Regions from separate parts of the Kitasatospora sp. NPDC056731 genome, predicted to be linked through region 1. Evidence: riboswitches for the same ligand, from Rfam matches in the RefSeq annotation. Region 1 holds a riboswitch; the other holds the start of a gene.
What was found. A riboswitch is a leader RNA that binds a small molecule or an ion and turns the genes downstream of it on or off. The one in region 1 is predicted to bind thiamine pyrophosphate.

Region 1 (9,729 bases):
GCCAGGCTCGTTGCGCTACCACGGGGTGGACGGCTTCCTGCCGCTGCCGCCCGGCGGGGCGGCCGGCCGGGTGCGCTGGGTGCTGGCCCCGCGCCCGGACGCCGACGGCGGGGTGTGGCTGCCGCAGGTCGGGCCGCTGCTGGGCGAGTTGGTGGAGGCGACGGTCCGGTTGGACAGCGGTCGCTCGGCGTACTGATCCGCCGGTCCGTTCCCGGGCCGCTCGTCGGGGCCCTGCGGAAAACAAAAGATCCGGCCGCTGGCGACGGGGGATGCACCAGCGGCCGGACTCTTTAGACAGTAACAAGGATCCGCGCCCGCGCCAATTTCCAAGAGGCCCTGCCCGCCCGGAAATTGCGGCTCCATGGCGACAATGTGACGCGTATCACCCGGATCCCGGGCGCTTTAGTTCAAGGTGACCTGACGGTTCACCAGGTTCGCGCGGGCGCGCCGCTCCTCGGCGGTCAACGGGGTCTCGTCGGCGAGCACCGAGGCCAGCCGCTCGGCGAACTCGGCGGCCGGCTTCTCGCAGTCGGCGGCGGTCATGGCGAGCGGGAGATCCCAGACCGGGACGGTCAGGCCGTGCGCGCGGAACGAGCCGACCAGGCGGGTGTCCGGGCCGAGCGAGGACTGGTCGGCGGCGCTCAGCCGGGCCAGCGCGTCCAGCAGCCGCTCCTCGGGCACGGTCATCACCCAGCGCAGGTGGTTCTTGTCGGGGGTGCCGCACCAGTAGGCGGCGTCGGCGCTCGCCAGCTTCTCGGTCGGGATGGCCGAGGCGTTGGCGCGCTCCAGGGAGGCGGCGACCTCGCCGGTCGCGGTCTCGGCGTCCTCCAGCCAGAACTCGAAGCCGGTGTGCACGGCGGGCGTGAACGCGGCGTTGACGTCCAGCAGGTCCTGGAGCCGGCGTCCGCCCGCCTCGGTCCGGCGGGACGGCACCGGGTTGCCCGGCTCGGTGGCCAGCGCCAGCTCCAGGGCGTCCGCGAGGTCGCGGCTGAGGTCGCCGGAGGAGGACTGGGTCTGCAGGCCGAGCAGGATGGAGCCGTCCTGGCGGCGCAGCGCCGGCCAGGCCAGCGGCAGCACGGTGGCCAGGGTCACCGACGGGACGTCGCCGGTGGCGCCCTCGGCCACCCCGGCGGCCAGCGTCAGCGGCACCGTGGCGGCGGGCACCAGCTCGCGCAGCGCGACCCAGTCGGCCTCGCCCGACAGGCCCTCGAACGGGCGGTGCACCAGCTCCTGCACCGCGTGCGAGGCCTCCCGGCCGTGACAGGCCTTGTACCGGCGGCCCGAACCGCAGGGGCAGTTCTCGCGGGCCCCCACCACGGGGACCTCGCCCGCGACGGCGGTGGTGGACTGACGCTGCGGCGCCTTCTTGGCGGCCTTCTTGCCCATGGTGCGGCTCTCCCGGGAACGGTGGTCCTTTGCTCCGGGCAGCCTACTGACGTTCCCCCGGCGCGCGGGCACGCGCCGGGCGGACGGGTGGGGGGCGCGCGTCGGTTCAGGCGCTGCGGGCGTCACCACCGGTGCGCCGGGCGTGCCGGGCCCGGGCGGGCAGCGCCGCCCAGACCGTCACCTCGCCGGGCGCGTCGCGCACGCCCCAGTCGCTGGCCAGCTGGCCGACGATGTTCAGGCCGCGACCGCCGCGCGAGGTCAGCGAGGGGCCGGCGGGCAGCGGTCGGGTGGTCGCGCCGCCGTCGGTGACCTCCAGGGTGAGCACGCCGTCGGCGTGCAGCTGCCAGCGGACCAGCACGCCGCCGTCCGTTCCGCTCCCGTGCTCCTCGCGCTCCCGGCCGCCCGTGGCGGGGTGCGTCCCGGAGGGGACGCCGACCAGCAGCTGGTCCACCACCTCGGCCCGGGCACCGCGCCCCAGGGCCCGCAGCGGGCCGAGCGGACGGGCGTACCGACAGGCGTTGCTCAGCAGTTCGGAAAGGATCAATACGGCATCATCAATGACCGGCTCCGGTATCTGCCGGTCGCCGAGATCTCGACGCAGCCGGCGCCGTGCGACCCCGACACTCGCCGGGCCGTGCGGCACTGCCATGGTCGATGAAGTCGGCACTTCACGCGCCACCATCAACGCCACCCCCGGACCTCCTTCAGCGTATGCCGAGGGAGAGATGCCCCTTGGTAATGCGTCGGAAACGACCGCCGGACGATCCCGCGAGGACATTTCAAGCGATTGCGACCGAGGGTGGACCTGAGGTCATTCCGTGCTCACCCTGCGTCGCCCCGGTGCATGAATTCCGGCAATAACGGGCCCGGAAGGTTTGACTGCCGACCAGAACGATCAGGTTGTGTCCGGGCTTTGCGGGTGGATTTGCGGGCGGCCCGCCGCCCGACGGCGGATCACCGCCCGAGCTGCGCCAGGACCTCGGCGGGCCGGTTGGTGATGATCGCGGACACCCCGAGCTCCAGGCACAGTTCCACGTCGGCCGGTTCGTCCACGGTCCACACGTGCACCTCGTGCCCCAGCTCGCGCAGCCGCGTCACCAGCTGCGGGCGGGCCCGCACCAGGTCGATGCCCGGTCCGGCGATCCGCGCCCCGCCCGGCAGCGGGGAGCCCGGGCGCAGCCGGCCGAGCAGCGGCAGGGTCCGTTCGAACAGGAACACCCGTCGGTACTCCGGCGCCGAGGCCGCCACCCGGTCCAGCCCCACCGAGGAGAAGCTCATGATCCGGGCCGCGGGGCGCTCGCCCTCCCGGCTCGCGCCGATCTTGAAGCGTTCGAGCGTCCGCAGCAGCTCGGCCTCCACCCGGCCGCGGTAGCGCACCGGGTGCTTGGTCTCGATCGCCAGGTCCACCGGGCGGCCGCAGTCCACCACCAGCTCCAGCAGCCGCTCCAGCCGCAGCACGCCGCGCAGTTCGGGGTCGGTGCTGGGGCGGCCGGTCTTCCAGGCGCCGAAGTCGTACGCCTCCAGCTCGGCCAGCGTCATCGCCGAGACGGTGCCCTGGCCGTTGGAGACCCGGCCGATCCGGCGGTCGTGCACGCAGACCAGCTCGCCGTCGGCGGTCAGCCGGACGTCGCACTCGACCGCGTCCGCGCCCTCGTCGAGCGCGCGCCGGTACGCCGCCAGGGTGTGCTCGGGCAGGGCGTGCGAGGAACCGCGGTGGGCGATCACCTGGACGGGCGGCGTGGTGCGCGCCGCCGTCGAGGACGGGTCTGTGCTGGTCACGGGCCCCACGATAGGCGGCGGAAGTGACGCGCAGGCGAAGATGGCCCCAATCTGCGGGGCCGTCTTCGGTGCCGGTCGGTCAGCTCCGCGCCGCCCTGCGGGTCAGCGGGGTGAGCGCCCAGGTGACCAGGGCCGGCACCAGGAAGGCGAACAGCGAGGCCGACGTCCACTCCTGCGGGGTGAAGTGCAGGGCGTCCTGGGCGGAGGTCCAGAAGTCCGTCCACCAGCCGGCCACCGCGGTCGGCGCGATGAACTGGTAGACCGCGAAGCCCAGTACCCACGGCAGCAGCATCAGGCGGCGCGAGGGCGCGTCGGCGGAGAGGTTCCAGCCGTACCGGCCGGCGCCGAAGAAGTAGTCCACCGCCAGCACCGCCAGCAGCGGCACGAAGACCGAGCCGATCAGGCCGAGGAAGTTGGTGTAGGTGTCGGTGAACTTGTCGATCTGCAGCGCCAGCACGGTGATCAGCAGGCCGATCCCGCCGGTCAGCACCCGGCGGTCCACCTTCGGCAGCAGGTTCTGCACCGACATCGCGGTCGAGTACACGTTGGCGAAGGACTGGTCCGTCTCGCGCAGCACCAGCACCAGCAGGAACAGCCAGCCGGCCCAGACTCCGAGGAAGGAGTCGAAGATCCTGTTCGGGTCGCCGTCGGACTGCAGCAGGGCCATCAGGCCGAGCACGTAGCACCAGACCTGGGCGATCGTGTAGCCGGAGAAGCTGCCCCAGAACGCCGAGCGCGCGGTGCGCGAGTGCCGGGTGTAGTCGGCGGCCAGCGGGACGAAGGAGATCGACACCGCGATCATCGCGTCGGTGGCGCCCAGGAAGCCGTGCCAGTTGCCGGCGCCCGGGTCGGGCACCCCCTGGCGGCCCAACTGGACGGTGAAGTACACCATCGCGACGGCGACCGCACCGGCCACGAAGCGGCGCAGCACCGCGATCGAGCCCAGCGGCCAGATGGTCAGCGCGGTGGTCAGCGCGCCCGCCAGGAGCACGAACAGCCAGCGGTAGCCGTCGGTGTGGGCGACGGTCTGCGCGCCCACCGCGATCGTCAGCAGCTCGAACACGCCCCAGCCGACGCACTGGACGATGTTCAGCACCGTCGGGACGTACGACAGCCGGGTGCCGAACAGCCCGCGCAGGTTCGCCATCGCGGGCGCACCGGTACGGGCCCCGATCAGCGCGGCCACGCCGAGCATCGCGGTGCCGACCACGGTGCCGGCCACGATCGCGGTCACCGCGGCGGCCAGCGACAGCTCGCTGCCCTTGGCGCCGAGCACGGTCGCGGCGGTGGAGAAGCCGATCAGGCTGACGCCCAGGTTCATCCAGAGCGCGAAGTGGTCCCGGAAGCGCAGCGTGCGCGGCGGCTCGGTGTCCAGTACGAGCGGTGCCTCGGCACGCTCCGGGCGGTCCAGGACGGCGGTCGCCGTGTCGGTGGGGCCCGGGCGACCGCTGTCACCGCCGTGAGCGGTCGGGGACGGTTCGGGGAAACCCTTGGACGCGGGCGCGCCCGAAGAAGAGGATGGCGAAGCAGGCGACATGGCCGATACTCCCTACGCCGGCATTACCCGGACAGGTTCCGGCGGTCTGCGCCCCCTCGACGGTCCGCCCACGATCCCGTGGCGTACGGTCGACCAGCGCACTCTCAGCCTGGTCGGTCCAAGCTCCCGCGTGTCAGTTGTGAGCGACAGGCTAACCGGCCCGGGGGTGAACGCCAAGGCCACGGGGTGTGCGGCCCGCATCGCGGGACGTCCGGCGGAGGTGGGGGAGCCTCCGGTCGTCGGCCTGGTCGCCGGTTCGGCCGTCGAGTTGCTCGTCGGCTCGGTCGTCGGCTTGGTTGTCGGCTCGGTCGTCGGCGCAGGACAGCCTGGTCGGCGGCCCGGCTGTCGGCGGCGGCTAAGGATTCTTATGAGTTATTCAGAGGGGTCCTTACGGCAATCGAATCGGCAGTACGAAAAACTATGGTCCTTGGTTCTGTCAGCTATGGAGGTCGTTCGTGAGCACCGAGCGCGAGGTTGGGCCCACCGGGCCGCAGGGGGAGCAGCCCTCGGGCGGCCAGGCGGCGGCTGTTCCCGCTTCCGACGGCCACGCCTCGGGCGGGCACCAGCCGACACTGGCCTTCGGCCGGGTCCCCGAGCCCGCGGCCGCGCCGGCCGCCGAGGCCGCACCGGCTGAGGCCGCGCCGACGGAGGGCGTTGCGGCCGATGGTGTTCCGGCCGAGGGGGGGTACCAGCCCACCGTGGCCTTCACCAAGGTCCCCGCGCCGGAGGCGGCTCCGCAGGCCCCGGCCGCGCCGGTCGCCGACGCGCCGGCCGCCCCGGTCGACGCCGCCACCGGCTACATCGACGCGCCGCCGCCGGTCCTGCCGCCCGCCCCGCCGGTCCCGGCCGTGCCGGCGGCACCCGTCGCACCTGTCGCACCCGTCGCCGAGAGCCCGGCCCTGCCGCCGGGTGCCAACCCGTACGCCACCCCGGCCCACGGCGTCCCCGCCGCCGGCCCGCACGACCCGTACGGCACCCCGGCCGCCCCCGGTGCGCCCGCCGCGCACCCCGCGCCCGGCCACCACCCGTTCGGCGCCGGCCAGCCGCTCGGCGGCTGGGGCGCCGCCCACGACGCCGGCGGCGGCGCGGGCTACCCGGGCGGCCCGGCCGGACCGCTCGGCTACCCGGCCGACTACCCCGGCGGCCCCGGCGGCCCGCGCAAGAAGCGCGGCGGCCTGGTCGCCCTGATCGCCGCCGTCGCGCTGGTCGCCGGCGTGGCCGGCGGCGTGCTCGGCGTGACCGTCGCGGACCGCAACGACCGCACCAACAGCGCCGACGACCACCGCAGCACCACCGTCCAGGCCAGCAACACCCAGAAGAACGAGCCCGCCCCCGGCTCGATCGCCGGCATCGCGCAGAAGGCGCTGCCCAGCGTCGTCACCATCAAGGCGCAGGGCAACGGCGAGTCGGGCACCGGCACCGGCTTCGTCTTCGACACCGAGGGCCACATCCTCACCAACAACCACGTGGTCGCGCCGACCCTCAACGGCGGCAAACTGACCGTCAAGTTCGCCGACGGCACGTCCTACAACGCGTCCGTGCTGGGCCACGCCGAGGGCTACGACGTCGCCGTGATCAAGATCGACAACCCGCCGAAGAGCAAGCTGGCCCCGCTTCCGCTGGCCGACTCCGACAAGGTCAACGTCGGCGACGCCACCGTCGCGATCGGTGCGCCGTACGGCCTGGAGTCCACCGTCACCAGCGGCATCGTCAGCGCCAAGGACCGCCCGGTCGCCTCCGGCGACGAGACCGGCGGCCAGTCCTCCTACATGAACGCCCTGCAGACCGACGCCTCGATCAACCCCGGCAACTCCGGCGGCCCGCTGCTCGACTCCAGCGGCTCGGTGATCGGCATCAACTCGGCGATCCAGTCCAACGCCTCCGCCAACGGCCGGGCCGGCAGCATCGGCCTCGGCTTCGCCATCCCGATCAACCAGGCCAAGTGGGTCGCCGACACCCTGATCAAGACCGGCAAGCCGGTCTACGCCAAGCTCGACGTGCTGCGCAACGACGACTACAAGGGCGACGGCGCGCAGATCCAGACCCGCGACATCCAGGGCCAGCCGGCCGTCACCCCCGGCGGCGCCGCCGACAAGGCCGGTCTCAAGCCGGGCGACGTCATCACCAAGCTCGGCGGAGTCCCGATCGACAACGGCCCCGCCCTGGTCAGCCGGATCTGGACGCACAAGCCCGGCGAGACCGTCGACGTCGAGTACACCCGCAACGGCCAGCAGTTCAACACCAAGGTCACCCTCGGCCAGCGGGACGGCGACAGCTGACCCCCACCCGCACGAAACGGTGTGCACCGAACCCCGCCGGACCCGTTAGGCTGACCTCCGCCTGGAGAGCTGCCCGAGCGGCCTAAGGGAACAGTCTTGAAAACTGTCGTGCGGTGACCCCGTACCGTGGGTTCGAATCCCACGCTCTCCGCTGGTTGGAGAACCACCTGCTCAGGGCGGGTGCCGAGATCACTCGGCACCCGCCTTTCGCGTTTGCGGCCGGCGGAGGTTGACCCTGACACGGTGGCAGGGGGTGGAGTGGGGGCACCATGTTGAACATCGGAGACTTCGCCAGCCACGGCCGGGTGTCGGTGCGGATGCTGCGCCACTACGACGCGATCGGGCTGCTGCGGCCCGCCAGGGTGGACCCGGTCAGCGGGTACCGGTCCTACGAGGCGTCCCAACTCGCCCGGCTCAACCGGGTGATCGCGCTCAAGGAGCTCGGCTTCACGCTGCAGCAGGTGCGGGCCGTCCTGGACGAGCAGGTGGACGCGGCCGAACTGCGCGGGATGCTGCGGCTGCGCCGGGCCCAACTCGCCGAGGCGATCGCCGCGGACGAGCAGCGGCTGACCAGGGTGGAGGCGAGGCTCCGGACGATCGAGAGCGAGGGGAGCATGTCCGCACACGACGTCGTGCTGAAGCGGGTGCCGTCCGTCCGGGTGGCCGAACTGACCGCGGTGGCCGCGAGTTACGAGCCGGAGGACATCGGACCGGTGATCGGCCCGCTGTTCGCGGAGCTGTGCCGGCGGCTGGCCGAGGCCGGGATCGCCGAGGCGGGCCCGTCCGTCGCCCGGTACGAGGACGTGCCGCAGGGCGAGGGCACGGTGCTGATCCGGGTGGCCGTCCCGGTCGGGCCGGCGGTGGAGCCGGGCCGGTACGGCTTCGCGGTCCTCGACCTGCCGCCGATCGAGGAGGCGGCGACGGTCGTGCACCGCGGCTCGATGGACGAGGCGATGGGGAGCTTCCAGGAGCTGGCCCGCTTCATCGACGCGAACGGCTACCGCTCGGCCGGCTACGCCCGGGAGCTCTACCTGGAGTGCCCGGACGACCCGGCGCGGTGGGTCACGGAGTTCCAGGAGCCGGTGGTCCGCCGGTAGGCCCGGTCCGGCCGAGGTCCGCGCCCCGCAGATCCCGCCGGGGGCCCACTTGCCGGGCCTCCGGCGGGCGGGCAGAGTGCGGTGGAGGCGGCGGGCGGTGAGTGGAGGCGGCGATGGGTGACCTGACGGACCGACTGGCGCAGGGCCTTCCGGCCGGGGCGGTGGTGGTGGATCCGGACGTGACCGCCGCCTACCGCCATGACATGGCCGGCTTCTGCGCCGCCGGTGCGCCCGCCGTGGTGGTGTTCCCGGAGACGGTCGAGCAGGTGCAGCACGTGCTGCGCACCGCCACCGCGCTGCGGGTGCCGGTGGTGCCGCAGGGGGCGCGGACCGGGCTGTCGGGGGCGGCGAACGCCGTGGACGGCTGCATCGTGCTGTCGATGGTGAAGTTGAACCGGATTCTGGAGCTCGACCCGGTGAACCGGATCGCGGTGGTCGAACCCGGCGTGGTGAACGCCGAACTGTCGCGAGCAGCCGAGGAGTTGGGGCTTTCGTACCCGCCGGACCCGTCCAGCTGGGAGTCCTGCACGATCGGCGGCAACATCGGCACCGGCGCGGGCGGGCTCTGCTGCGTGAAGTACGGCGTCACCAGCGAGTACGTGCTCGGCCTGGACGTGGTGCTGGCGGACGGGCGGCTGCTGTCCACCGGGCGCCGGACGGCCAAGGGCGTGGCCGGGTACGACCTGACCCGGCTGCTGGTCGGCTCGGAGGGCACGCTGGGCGTGGTGGTCCGGGCGGTGCTCGCGCTGCGGCCCGCGCCGGCGCCGCAGCTGGCGCTGGCGGCGGAGTTCCCGAGCGCGGACGCGGCGGGCGCGGCCGTCTGCGAGGTGATGGCGCGCGGCCTGACCCCGTCGCTGATGGAGCTGATGGACGCGGTCAGCGTGCGGGCGGTCAACGACCTGGGGCGGATGGGGCTGCCGGAGACGACCCGGGCGCTGCTGCTGGTGGCCTTCGACGGGCCGGACCGGGAGGCCGGGCTGGCGCGGGTGGCGGAGCTCTGCCGGGAGGCCGGGGCGACCGAGGTGGTGCCGGCCGAGGACGAGGCGGAGTCGCAGCTGCTGCTGGAGGCCCGGCGACTGGCGCTGCCCGCGCTGGACCGGCTGGGCACCACGATGATCGACGACGTGGCGGTGCCGCGCTCCCGGCTGGCCGAGATGTTGAACGGCGTGGCGGCGATCGCCGAGCGGCACGCGCTGACCATCGGGGTGGTCAGCCATGCCGGGGACGGCAACACCCACCCGATCGTGATCTTCGACGGCTCGGACGAGGAGCAGGCGGCGCGGGCGCAGCGCTCCTTCGACGAGATCATGGCGCTGGGGCTGGAGCTGGGCGGCACGATCACCGGGGAGCACGGGGTGGGGCTGCTCAAGCGGGACTGGCTGGCGCGCGAGCTGGGGCCGGTCGCGCTGGACCTCCAGCGACAGCTGAAGGCGGTCTTCGATCCGCTGGGAATCATGAACCCGGGCAAGATGGTCTGATGGTATTTCCCCCTATTCCAGTACGACTTTCCGATGGTCTGGGAATGGCCGGAAAAGTCGACATGGGAGGGTAGTCGAACTTTTTGGGGGCGCGTTTCCTGATTTCCCTGCGCCGGGGTGGTGCGCCTGGTGGTTCGCGTGATGGCGAAGCGCCCTGCCTGGAGGGTCCTCCG
Region 2 (9,729 bases), on a different contig from region 1:
ACCCGCCGCCCGCTCCTGGAGGAGCCGCTCCCGGCCGACCGGTCGCCGCTGGACACCGACCCCTACCCCGTCCCGCCCCGGCGCGGCCTGCTCGCCCGGCTCGGCCGGCCCCGCCCGTGGACCCTTGCCGACGTCGCCGCCCGCGAACTCTGCCAGCACCCCGGCCTCACCGCGCTGCTGGCAGAGCACGCCCTGCGCTTCGGCCTGCCCCCCGGCTCCGCACCCGCCGGGGCCACCGTGCTGCCGTACATGGAGCAGTCCTTCGGCGTCTGGTACGTCCGGGGCGGCCTGCGGGCCCTGGCGGACGCGGTGCACCGGCGCTGCGAGCTGCGCAAGGTGGAGTTCCGCTTCGACACCCCGGTCACCGAGGTGCTGGTCGAGGACGGCCGGGCCTGCGGCGTCGAGACCCCGGGCGGCCGGATCGACGCGGACCTGGTGGTCTCCTCGATGGACGCCAGGGCGCTGTTCCGTGACGGTCTCGCCCGGTGGCCGGAGCTCGGACCCGACCACGGGGAGCCGTCCGAGGTGCCCGGCCGGTTCAGCGTGCTGCTCGCGCTGCGCGGCGCCCGGCCGGCCGGCACCCCGCACCGGACGGTGGTGCACGCCGCCGACCCGGCGGCCGAGCGGAACGCCCTGACCCTCTCGGCCCCGCCCTGCGAGCGCCCCACCCTCCAGGTGCTGCGCCCGGACGATCCCTCGCTGCGCCCCGACGACGCGCACGAGAGCGTGGTGCTGACCGCGACCGTCCCCGCCCAGGGCGACGTCGACTGGACGGCGCCCGGGGTCGCCGAGCGCTACGCGGACCAGCTGCTGGCGCACGCCGACGCCGCCGGCCTGGGCCTGCGCGAACGGGTGCTGTGGCGGGTCGTGCGCACCCCGGACGACACCCGCCGGGAGACCGGCGCCCTCGGCGGGTCGGTCCCCCGGCCCGCGCTCGCCGGAGACGGCGGCGGATGGCTCCAGCCCGCCAACGAGTCGCCCGTCCCCGGCCTCTACCTGATCGGCGGGGCGGCCCACCCCGGCGGCGGACTGGCCCGGGCCGGCATGTCCGCCTGCATCGCCGCCAACCTGATCGGCCCGGCTTAGCGGCCTTGGCGCCGGAGCTCAGCCCTGGGGCCAGGTGTTCTGCTGCTGGTAGCCGTACGTGTGGTCGTAGGACTGCTGCTGCGGGATGCCCTGGGGGTGCTGGCCCGGCTGCTGGCCGGGGTGCTGCTCCAGGTGTTGCTCGGGGTGCTGCTGCGGGGTCTGCCACTGCTGCTGGGGGTGCTGCTCCCAGCCGGGCTGCTGCTGCGGGTAGGACTGGTACTGGTCCTGCTGCGGGTAGCCGTTGTACGGGTCGGGCTGCTGGGGGTAGGCCCCGTAGCCCTGGTCGTAGGCGAAGGCGGGCTGCTGCTGGCTCTGCCACTGCTGCTGCTCGTAGGCCGGCTGCGGCTGGGCGGCGTTGTCGTAGCCGGACTGGTAGGCCTCGGCGTAGGGGTCGTGCGGCGCCTGTGCCTGCTGCTGCTCGTAGTAGGCGGGCGCGTAGACGCCGTCCTGGGCGAGTTCCTGCATCTCGAAGGCGGCGGTCTGCTCGACCTCGGGGATGTCCTCGGCAACCGGGGCGGGGGCGGCGACCGGGGCCTCCTCGACGGCGCTGACCTCGCCGATCCGCTTCTCGGTGGCCTCGACCGCGGCCACGGCGGCCGCGCCGCCGGTGAGGGCGCCGAGCAGGGGCACCTTGGCGAGCGGGCCGGGCAGCGAGCCGTCGGCCTTGCGCAGCGACCAGCCGGCCCGGTAGCCGCGCTTGACGGAGAGGGTGACGAAGGTCTGGCCGGCCGCGAAGAGGGCGGCGCCGGCGCCGATCACCGGGACGGAGCCGAGCACCATGCCGGCGGCCACTCCGAGGAAGCCGACCAGGGCGAGGGCCCGCCAGTGCAGCGGGGCCCGGTTCTGCAGCAGGACCTCGGCGACCAGCCAGAGCGCCACCACCGCCAACGCGACGTACAGCAGCAGGTATCCGATGCCCATCCGCCCGCTACCTCCAGTCGGGTGCCCGCGCTCGCCGCGCGTGTGCGGCGACTGTACCGGTTCAACGGCCGGGGTACCGCATCGCGTTCCCGCCGGTCGCGGCCGGGGCGCACACGACCGAGCCCGTCACCGTCGGGGCGGTGACGGGCCGGTGAACGTCCGGGCTCGCGGGCCCCGATCTGCCCGGAGCAGGGCCCCGACGGGGCGCCGGACGGGGCCTACGCGTGGCGCTGGTGCAGGCCGAGGTTCTGGTAGATCTCCAGCGTCGCCGTGGAGTGGTTGAGCGTGATGAAGTGCAGGCCCGGCGCGCCCTCGGCGAGGAGGCGTTCGGCCATCGCGGTGGCGTGTTCCATGCCGATCGCGCGCAGCGCCGCCGGGTCGTCGACGGCGGCCCGCAGCCGGGCCTCCAGGTCGGCGGGGAAGGCGGAGCCGCTCAGCTGGGGGAAGCGTTCCAGCTGCTTGGCGTTGGTGACCGGCATGATCTCCGGGATGATCGGCGTCTCGCAGCCGGCGGCGGTGACCCGGTCGCGCAGCCGCAGGTAGTCGTCGACCTCGAAGAACATCTGGGTGATCGCGTAGTCGGCGCCCGCCCGGACCTTGCCGACGAAGTGCCGGATGTCCTCGTCCCAGTCGGTGGAGCGCGGGTGCATGTTCGGCGAGGCGGCGACGCCGACGCAGAAGTCGCCGATGCCCTTGATCAGCTCGACCAGCTCGTACGCGTACGTGACGCCGTCGGGGTGCTTGACCCATTCGCCCATCGGGTCGCCGGGCGGGTCCCCCCGGACGGCGAGGACGTTGCGCACGCCCTGGTCGGCGTACTGGCCGATGATGTTGCGCAGCTCGGCGATCGAGTGGTCGACGGCGGTCAGGTGGGCGACCGGGGTCAGCGTGGTCTCGGTGGCGATCCGGCCGACGATGTTGACGGTGCGCTCGCGCGAGGAGCCGCCCGCGCCGTACGTCATGCAGACGAAGTTGGGGTCCAGCGGTTCGAGCCGGCGGATGGCGTCCCAGAGTCTCTGCTCGCCGACCTCGGTGCGCGGGGGCATGAACTCGAAGGAGAAGGACCGCTTTCCGGCTGCCAGGAGTTCGCGGACCGTCAGTGCGCGGTCCGGTCTGGTGGAAGCGATGCCGAGTGCCATGCTGGCAGGTTATCGGGCGTTCGAAGGGGCCGGACAACTCGGTACCACGGATTGAGACAAGCGGTGGACGATACTCCGTCCGTGGTCCGACGAATTCCGACCGGCGCTCGAAGCCCGCGCCCGCCGGCCCGCCCGCCGGCCCGCACGCCGGCTCGCACATCCGTTCCCAGTCGCCCCGCTACGCTTGCTGCACCCCAGCGAACCAGCGGAGCCTCATCGTGACCTCGTCCAGCAACCGGCCGGCCAACCCCATAGACGTGGAGGACGTCCGCGCGCGCGTCAACGCCGCCCTCGCCGCGTTCATGGACGGCCAGTCCGCCCTGTTGGACAAGATCTCCCCGCAGCTCGTGCCCGCCGCCGACGCCCTGCGCGACTTCCTGCTGGACGGCGGCAAGCGGCTGCGCCCGGCCTTCTGCTACTGGGGCTGGCGCGGCGCCGGCGGCCCGGCCGGCGGCGAGGGCATCGCGAACGCGGCGGCCGCGCTGGAACTGCTCCAGGCGAGCGCCCTGGTGCACGACGACCTGATGGACCGCAGCGACACCCGCCGCGGCCTGCCCTCGATCCACCGCCGCTTCGAGGCGCTGCACCGGGCGAACGGCTGGCGCGGCGACCGCGAGCAGTACGGCGCCTCGGCGGCGGTGCTGCTCGGCGACCTGCTGCTGATCTGGTGCGACGAGCTGTTCCTGCGCTCGGGTCTGGAGCCGGCCACCGTGCTGGCCGCCAAGCCGGTGTTCGACCTGATGCGCACCGAGGTCATGGTCGGCCAGTACCTGGACGTCCTGGAGCCGGTGGCCGGCGACTCCGCCGACGAGGGCGCGCTCGACCGGGCGCAGACGGTGCTGCACTACAAGTCGGCGAAGTACACGATCGAGCGGCCCCTCCAGGTCGGCGCGCTGCTGGCCGGGGCCGGCCCGGAGCTGGTGGCGGCGCTGGGGGCGTTCGGGCTGCCGCTGGGCGAGGCCTTCCAGCTGCGGGACGACCTGCTCGGCGTCTTCGGCGACCCGGCGGTCACCGGCAAGCCGGCCGGGGACGACCTGCGCGAGGGCAAGCGCACCCTGCTGGTGGCGCACGCGATGCGGGGCCTGCCGGCCGCCGACGCCCGGCACCTGGACGAGCGGCTCGGCGCGCCGGACCTGGTGCCCGAGGAGGTCGCCGGGCTGCGCGACCTGGTGGCCCGCAGCGGCGCGCCCGAGCGGGTGGAGCGCCGGATCGACGAGCTGATGCGGCAGTCCCTGGCCGCACTGGAGGCGGCGCCGCTGGCCGACGAGCAGGCCCGCACGGTACTGCTGGCCCTGGCCGAGGCCGCCACCGTCCGCAAGTACTGAGATCCGCACGCACGAGGATCCGCAGGTACGGAGAACGGTGACGGCCCCCGGGGCCGTCAGGCCGAGCGCACCCGCCGGGCGAGCTCGGCGGCGGCGGCCTGCGGGTCGTCGGCGGCCGTGATGGCGCGGACCACGACGACCCGGCGGGCGCCGGCGGCCAGCACCTCGTCGAGGTTGCCGAGGTCGATGCCGCCGATGGCGAACCACGGCCGGTCGGTGCTCTGCTTCGCCGCGTACGAGACCAGGCCGAGGCCCGGCGCCGGGCGGCCCGGCTTGGTCGGGGTCGGCCAGACCGGGCCGGTGCAGAAGTAGTCCACGCCGGGCTCGGCGACCGCCGCGTCCACCTCGGACTCGGCGTGGCAGGACCGGCCGATCAGCACCTCGTCGCCGAGGATCGCCCGGGCGGCCGGCACCGGCAGGTCGTCCTGCCCGAGGTGCAGCACGTCCGGCCGGGCCGCGTGCGCGACGTCGGCGCGGTCGTTGACGGCCAGCAGCTTGCCGTGGCGGCGGCAGGCGTCCGCGAAGACCTCCAGGGCCTCCAGTTCCTGCTTGGCCTCCAGGCCCTTGTCCCGGAGCTGGACGATGTCCACCCCGCCCGCCAGCGCCGCGTCCAGGAACTGGGCGAGGTCGCCCTGCTCCCGGCGGGCGTCGGTGCACAGGTACAGCCGGGCGTCGGCCAGCCGCCGGCGCGGCGTGTCCGCCGCCATCAGATCAGCATCGCCTGGGCACGCCGCTTGACCTCGGTGCCGCGGTTCTCCTGCAGCGCCTGGATCGGGCTGCCGGGCAGCGACGGGTCCTCGGTGAAGAGCCACTCCAGGATCTCCACGTCGTTGTACCCGCAGTCGCGCAGCACGGTCAGGGTGCCGGACAGGTGCTTGACCAGCCCCTGGCCGTCGATGAACGCCGCAGGGACCTGCAGCGACTTGTTGGGGCCCCGCCGGACGGCGATCAGCCCGCCGGTGCGGACCAGGTCGCGCACCTCGGTGACGCGCACCCCCCACTGCTCCGAGATGTCGGGCAGGTACATCCACTCGGAAACCAGGGCTTCAATCTTGCTTTCAATCTCACTCACGCCACCAGACTGCCACCTCCACAGCCCCCCGCGCACCAGCCGCTACCCCGCGACCGCCGACTTCAGCGGCACCGAGGGGTCCGCCGCGAGGGCCCGGTCCAGCGCGGTGCCGCGCTCGATCAGCCGGCGGCCCTGGGTCAGATCGCGCGGCCGGTCGACGGCCAGCAGCGCGCTCGGCACCCCGTCGCGCAGCCAAAGCACCGTCCAGGAGGCGTCCTGCGGGCCGCCGCGCCACAGCAGTTCGTCGCCCTCGGCGTGCCGCCCGGCGTACTGGACCATCCGACCGAACTGCTCCGACCAGAAGTACGGCACCGGGTCGTACGGCGGCGCGTCCACGCCGAGGACGGCGGCCGCCGCGGCCTCGCCGGACTGCAACGCGTGGTCCCAGTGCTGGACGGCCAGCCGGGCGCCGGAGCGGGCGGACGGGTAGCTGACGCAGTCCCCGGCCGCGAAGACGCCGGGCAGACCGGTGCGCAGCCGCCCGTCCACCAGGACGGCGCCGGTGCCGTCCAGCTCGACGCCGGAACCGGCCAGCCAGCCCGTCGCGGGCCGGGCGCCGACGCCGACCACGACCTCGTCGGCGGGCAGGTGCGAGCCGTCCGCGAGCAGCACCGCGCCCTCCTCGACGGCGGCCACCCCGACCCCGCAGCGCAGGTCGACACCGGCCTCGGCGTACCAGGCGGCCATCGCCGAACCGACCTCGGCCGGCAGCGCGCCGGGGACGGGCGCCGAGCCCGCCTCGACCACCGTCACCTCGCAGCCGGCCGCGCGGGCGGCGGTCGACACCTCGGCGCCGATCCAGCCCGCGCCGACCAGCACCAGCCGCAGGCCGGGCCGCAGCAGGGCGCGCAGCGCCAGCGCGTCGTCCAGGGTGTGCAGCAGGTGCGCGCGCTCGGCGCCGGGCAGGGCGCGCGGGGTGGCGCCGGTGGCGATCACCAGGGCGTCGTACGGGAGGTCACCGGCGTCGGTGTGCAGCACGCCGGGGGTGAGGCCGATGGCGCGACGGCCGGTGAGCAGCTCGATGCCCAGGTGCGGGTAGTCGATGTCCAGGGTGGTGGCGTCGGCCTTGCCGAGCAGCACGTCCTTGGAGAGCGGCGGCCGGTCGTACGGCGCGTGCGGCTCCTCCCCGACCAGCGTGATCCGCCCCCGCCAGCCGCCCTGCCGCAGCTTCAGGGCGCACTGCGCCCCGGCCAGCCCGGCCCCGACGACGACCACCCGATCCGTTCCGTTCAGCTCTGCCACGCCCGTCACTGTACTCAGCGCCCTGCCGGGGCCACCGGCCCGTCCACCCCGCGTACGGGCCTTCGGCCGGGCCCGCCCCCGGCGTTATGGTGGGGGCACCATCACGGGAGCCCGGCGTACCGGGCTGAGAGGCGGGCTGGCACGGCCCGCGACCGTCCGAACCTGATCCGGGTCATTCCGGCGAAGGGAGAAGAGCAGCCTTGTCACGCTTGCCCGAGGAAACCCACGCCGATGTGCTGGTGATCGGCGGGGGCATCATCGGCCTCGCCGTCGCCTGGCGCGCCGCGCAGCGCGGGTTGCGGAACATCGTCGTGGTCGACCCCGCCCCCGGCGGCGGGGCGGCCGGGGTCGCGGCCGGGATGCTCGCCCCGGTCACCGAGCTGCAGTACGGGGAGGAGCCGCTGCTGCGCCTCGGCATGGCCTCCAACCAGCGGTACGGGGACTTCGCCGCCGAGCTCACCGAGGCGAGCGGCGGCCTGGACACCGGGTACCGCCGGTGCGGCACGATCGCCGTCGCGCTGGACTCCGACGACCGCGAGGAACTGCGCGAGCTGCACGCCTTCCACCAGCGGCTCGGCCTGGACTCGGCCTGGCTGACCGGCCGGGAGGCCCGCAGGCTGGAGCCGATGCTCGCCCCCGGCGTGCGCGGCGGCCTGCACGTCGCGGACGACCACCAGGTGGATCCCCGCCGGCTGCTGACCGCCCTGGTGGCCGCCTGCGAGCTCGCCGGGGTCGTGGTCCACCGCACCGAGGCCGTCGGACTGCTGGTCGAGGACGGCCGCGCGGTCGGCGCCCGGCTCGGCACCGGCGAGACCCCGAGGGCCGACCAGGTGGTGCTCGCGGCCGGCCCGCACAGCCACCGGCTGCCCGGGCTGCCGGAGGGCGTGCTGCCGGCCGTCCGCCCGGTGAAGGGGCAGATCCTGCGGCTGCGGATCCCCGAGGCGTACCGGCCGTTCCTGTCCCGCAACGTCCGCGCGGTGGTGCGCGGACAGCACCTGTACCTGGTGCCCCGGGAGAACGGCGAGCTGGTGATCGGCGCGACCACCGAGGAGCAGGGCTACGACACCACCGTCACCGCCGGCGGGGTGTACGAACTGCTGCGCGACGCCCACGAGTTGGTGCCGGGCATCACCGAACTCCCGCTGCTGGAGACCTCGGCCGGACTGCGGCCCGGCTCGCCGGACAACGCCCCGCTGCTGGGCCCGACCGCGCTGCCCGGGCTGGTCGCCGCCACCGGCCACTACCGCAACGGCGTGCTGCTCACCCCGATGACCGCCGACCTGCTCGCCGAGTACCTGGCGACCGGCGAACTCCCCGAGCTCGCACAGCCGTTCACACCCACCCGGTTCTCCCCCGACCGCTCCACCACGAAGGCCTCCGCATGACCGAGATCGCACCACCCCAGACCACACCGGCCCAGACCACCCCGGCCCAGACCACCCCGGCCCAGACCACCCCGGCCCGGACCGCACCGGCCCGGATCGCACCGGCCCAGATCGCACCGGCCCAGATCGCGCTGACCGTCAACGGCGAGCCCCGCCGGGTGTCCACCACGACCACCCTCGCGGAGGTCGTGGCCACCCTCAGCACCGCCCACAGCGGCGTCGCCGCCGCCCTCAACGAGGCCGTGGTGCCGCGCAGTTCGTGGCCGGCCACGGAACTGTCGGCGGGCGACCGGATCGAGATCCTCACCGCCGTCCAGGGAGGCTGACATGGCCGACGACCTGCTGACCATCGCCGGGGCGTCCTTCGGCTCCCGGCTGATCATGGGCACCGGCGGCGCACCCAGCCTGGAGATCCTCGAACGGGCGCTGCTGGCCTCCGGCACCGAGCTGACCACCGTGGCGATGCGCCGGGTCGACGCCGGCACCCAGGGCTCCGTCCTGGACGTGCTGACCCGCAACGGCATCCGGGTGCTGCCCAACACGGCGGGCTGCTTCACCGCCGGGGAGGCCGTGCTGACCGCCCGGCTGGCCCGCGAGGCGCTCGGCACCGACTGGGTGAAGCTGGAGGTGATCGCCGACGAGCGGACCCTCCTGCCGGACCCGATCGAGCTGCTGGACGCCGCCGAGACCCTGGTCGACGACGGCTTCACGGTGCTGCCGTACACCAACGACGATCCGGTGCTGGCGCGCAAGCTGGAGGACGTCGGCTGCGCGGCGATCATGCCGCTGGGCTCGCCGATCGGCTCCGGCCTGGGCATCCGCAACCCGCACAACTTCCAGCTGATCGTGGAGGGCGCGGGCGTCCCGGTGATCCTGGACGCGGGCGCCGGCACCGCCTCGGACGTCGCGCTGGCGATGGAGCTGGGCTGCGCGGCGGTGATGCTCGCCTCCGCGGTGACCAGGGCGCAGGACCCGGTGCTGATGGCCGAGGCGATGCGGCACGCCGCCGAGGCGGGCCGGTTCGCCCACCGGGCCGGCCGCATCCCGCGCCGGTTCCACGCCGAGGCCTCCTCGGCGATGGCCGGCCGGGCGGAGCTGGACACCCGCGAGCACCCGGCGTTCTGACACCGGGACGCCCGGCACCCGCCCGCGTGTGCCGTGTCACAAACCGGGCACAGCCGGGCCCGGAGGCGATGTCCTCCGGGTCCCGCTGCCGCCTGCGGCCCTAGACTCTCCGGGTGGACATGGCATTGCACGACCCCCTGATCGGTACCCTGCTCGACGGCCGGTACCGGGTCGAGCAGCGCATCGCGACCGGCGGGATGTCCACCGTCTACAAGGGCACCGACACCCGGCTGGACCGGGTCGTCGCCCTCAAGGTGATGCACCCCGCGCTGGCCGGGGACGACGGCTTCACCGCCCGGTTCATCCGCGAGGCCAAGGCCGTCGCCCGGCTCTCCCACCCGAACGTGGTGAACGTCTTCGACCAGGGCGCGGACGGCGCGAACGTCTTCCTCGCCATGGAGTACGTGCCCGGCCGCACCCTGCGGGACCTGCTG

Region 2: linked by a shared signal. The riboswitch ahead of thiO (glycine oxidase ThiO) and the one ahead of AB0R04_RS13430 (cytosine permease) in region 1 are both predicted to bind thiamine pyrophosphate.

Annotation. Positions count from the first base shown of each region.
Region 1 covers NZ_JBFBNR010000010.1:231,775-241,503, reverse strand. Annotated here, with positions in the region: gene AB0R04_RS13450 (bifunctional DNA primase/polymerase) at 1-196, shown strand, start outside; gene AB0R04_RS13445 (DUF5926 family protein) at 403-1,386, opposite strand; gene AB0R04_RS13440 (ATP-binding protein) at 1,493-2,035, opposite strand; gene AB0R04_RS13435 (glycerophosphodiester phosphodiesterase family protein) at 2,341-3,165, opposite strand; gene AB0R04_RS13430 (cytosine permease) at 3,245-4,702, opposite strand; TPP riboswitch at 4,695-4,842, opposite strand; gene AB0R04_RS13425 (trypsin-like peptidase domain-containing protein) at 5,158-6,981, shown strand; tRNA gene AB0R04_RS13420 (tRNA-Ser) at 7,045-7,132, shown strand; gene AB0R04_RS13415 (MerR family transcriptional regulator) at 7,251-8,078, shown strand; gene AB0R04_RS13410 (FAD-linked oxidase C-terminal domain-containing protein) at 8,192-9,556, shown strand.
Region 2 covers NZ_JBFBNR010000078.1:7,076-16,804, reverse strand. Annotated here, with positions in the region: gene AB0R04_RS37865 (NAD(P)/FAD-dependent oxidoreductase) at 1-1,086, shown strand, start outside; gene AB0R04_RS37860 (hypothetical protein) at 1,105-2,007, opposite strand; gene metF (methylenetetrahydrofolate reductase [NAD(P)H]) at 2,226-3,146, opposite strand; gene AB0R04_RS37850 (polyprenyl synthetase family protein) at 3,365-4,471, shown strand; gene thiE (thiamine phosphate synthase) at 4,528-5,178, opposite strand; gene AB0R04_RS37840 (Rv2175c family DNA-binding protein) at 5,178-5,543, opposite strand; gene AB0R04_RS37835 (FAD-dependent oxidoreductase) at 5,586-6,794, opposite strand; TPP riboswitch at 6,879-6,991, shown strand; gene thiO (glycine oxidase ThiO) at 6,995-8,170, shown strand; gene thiS (sulfur carrier protein ThiS) at 8,167-8,496, shown strand; gene AB0R04_RS37820 (thiazole synthase) at 8,498-9,295, shown strand; gene pknB (Stk1 family PASTA domain-containing Ser/Thr kinase) at 9,415-9,729, shown strand, end outside.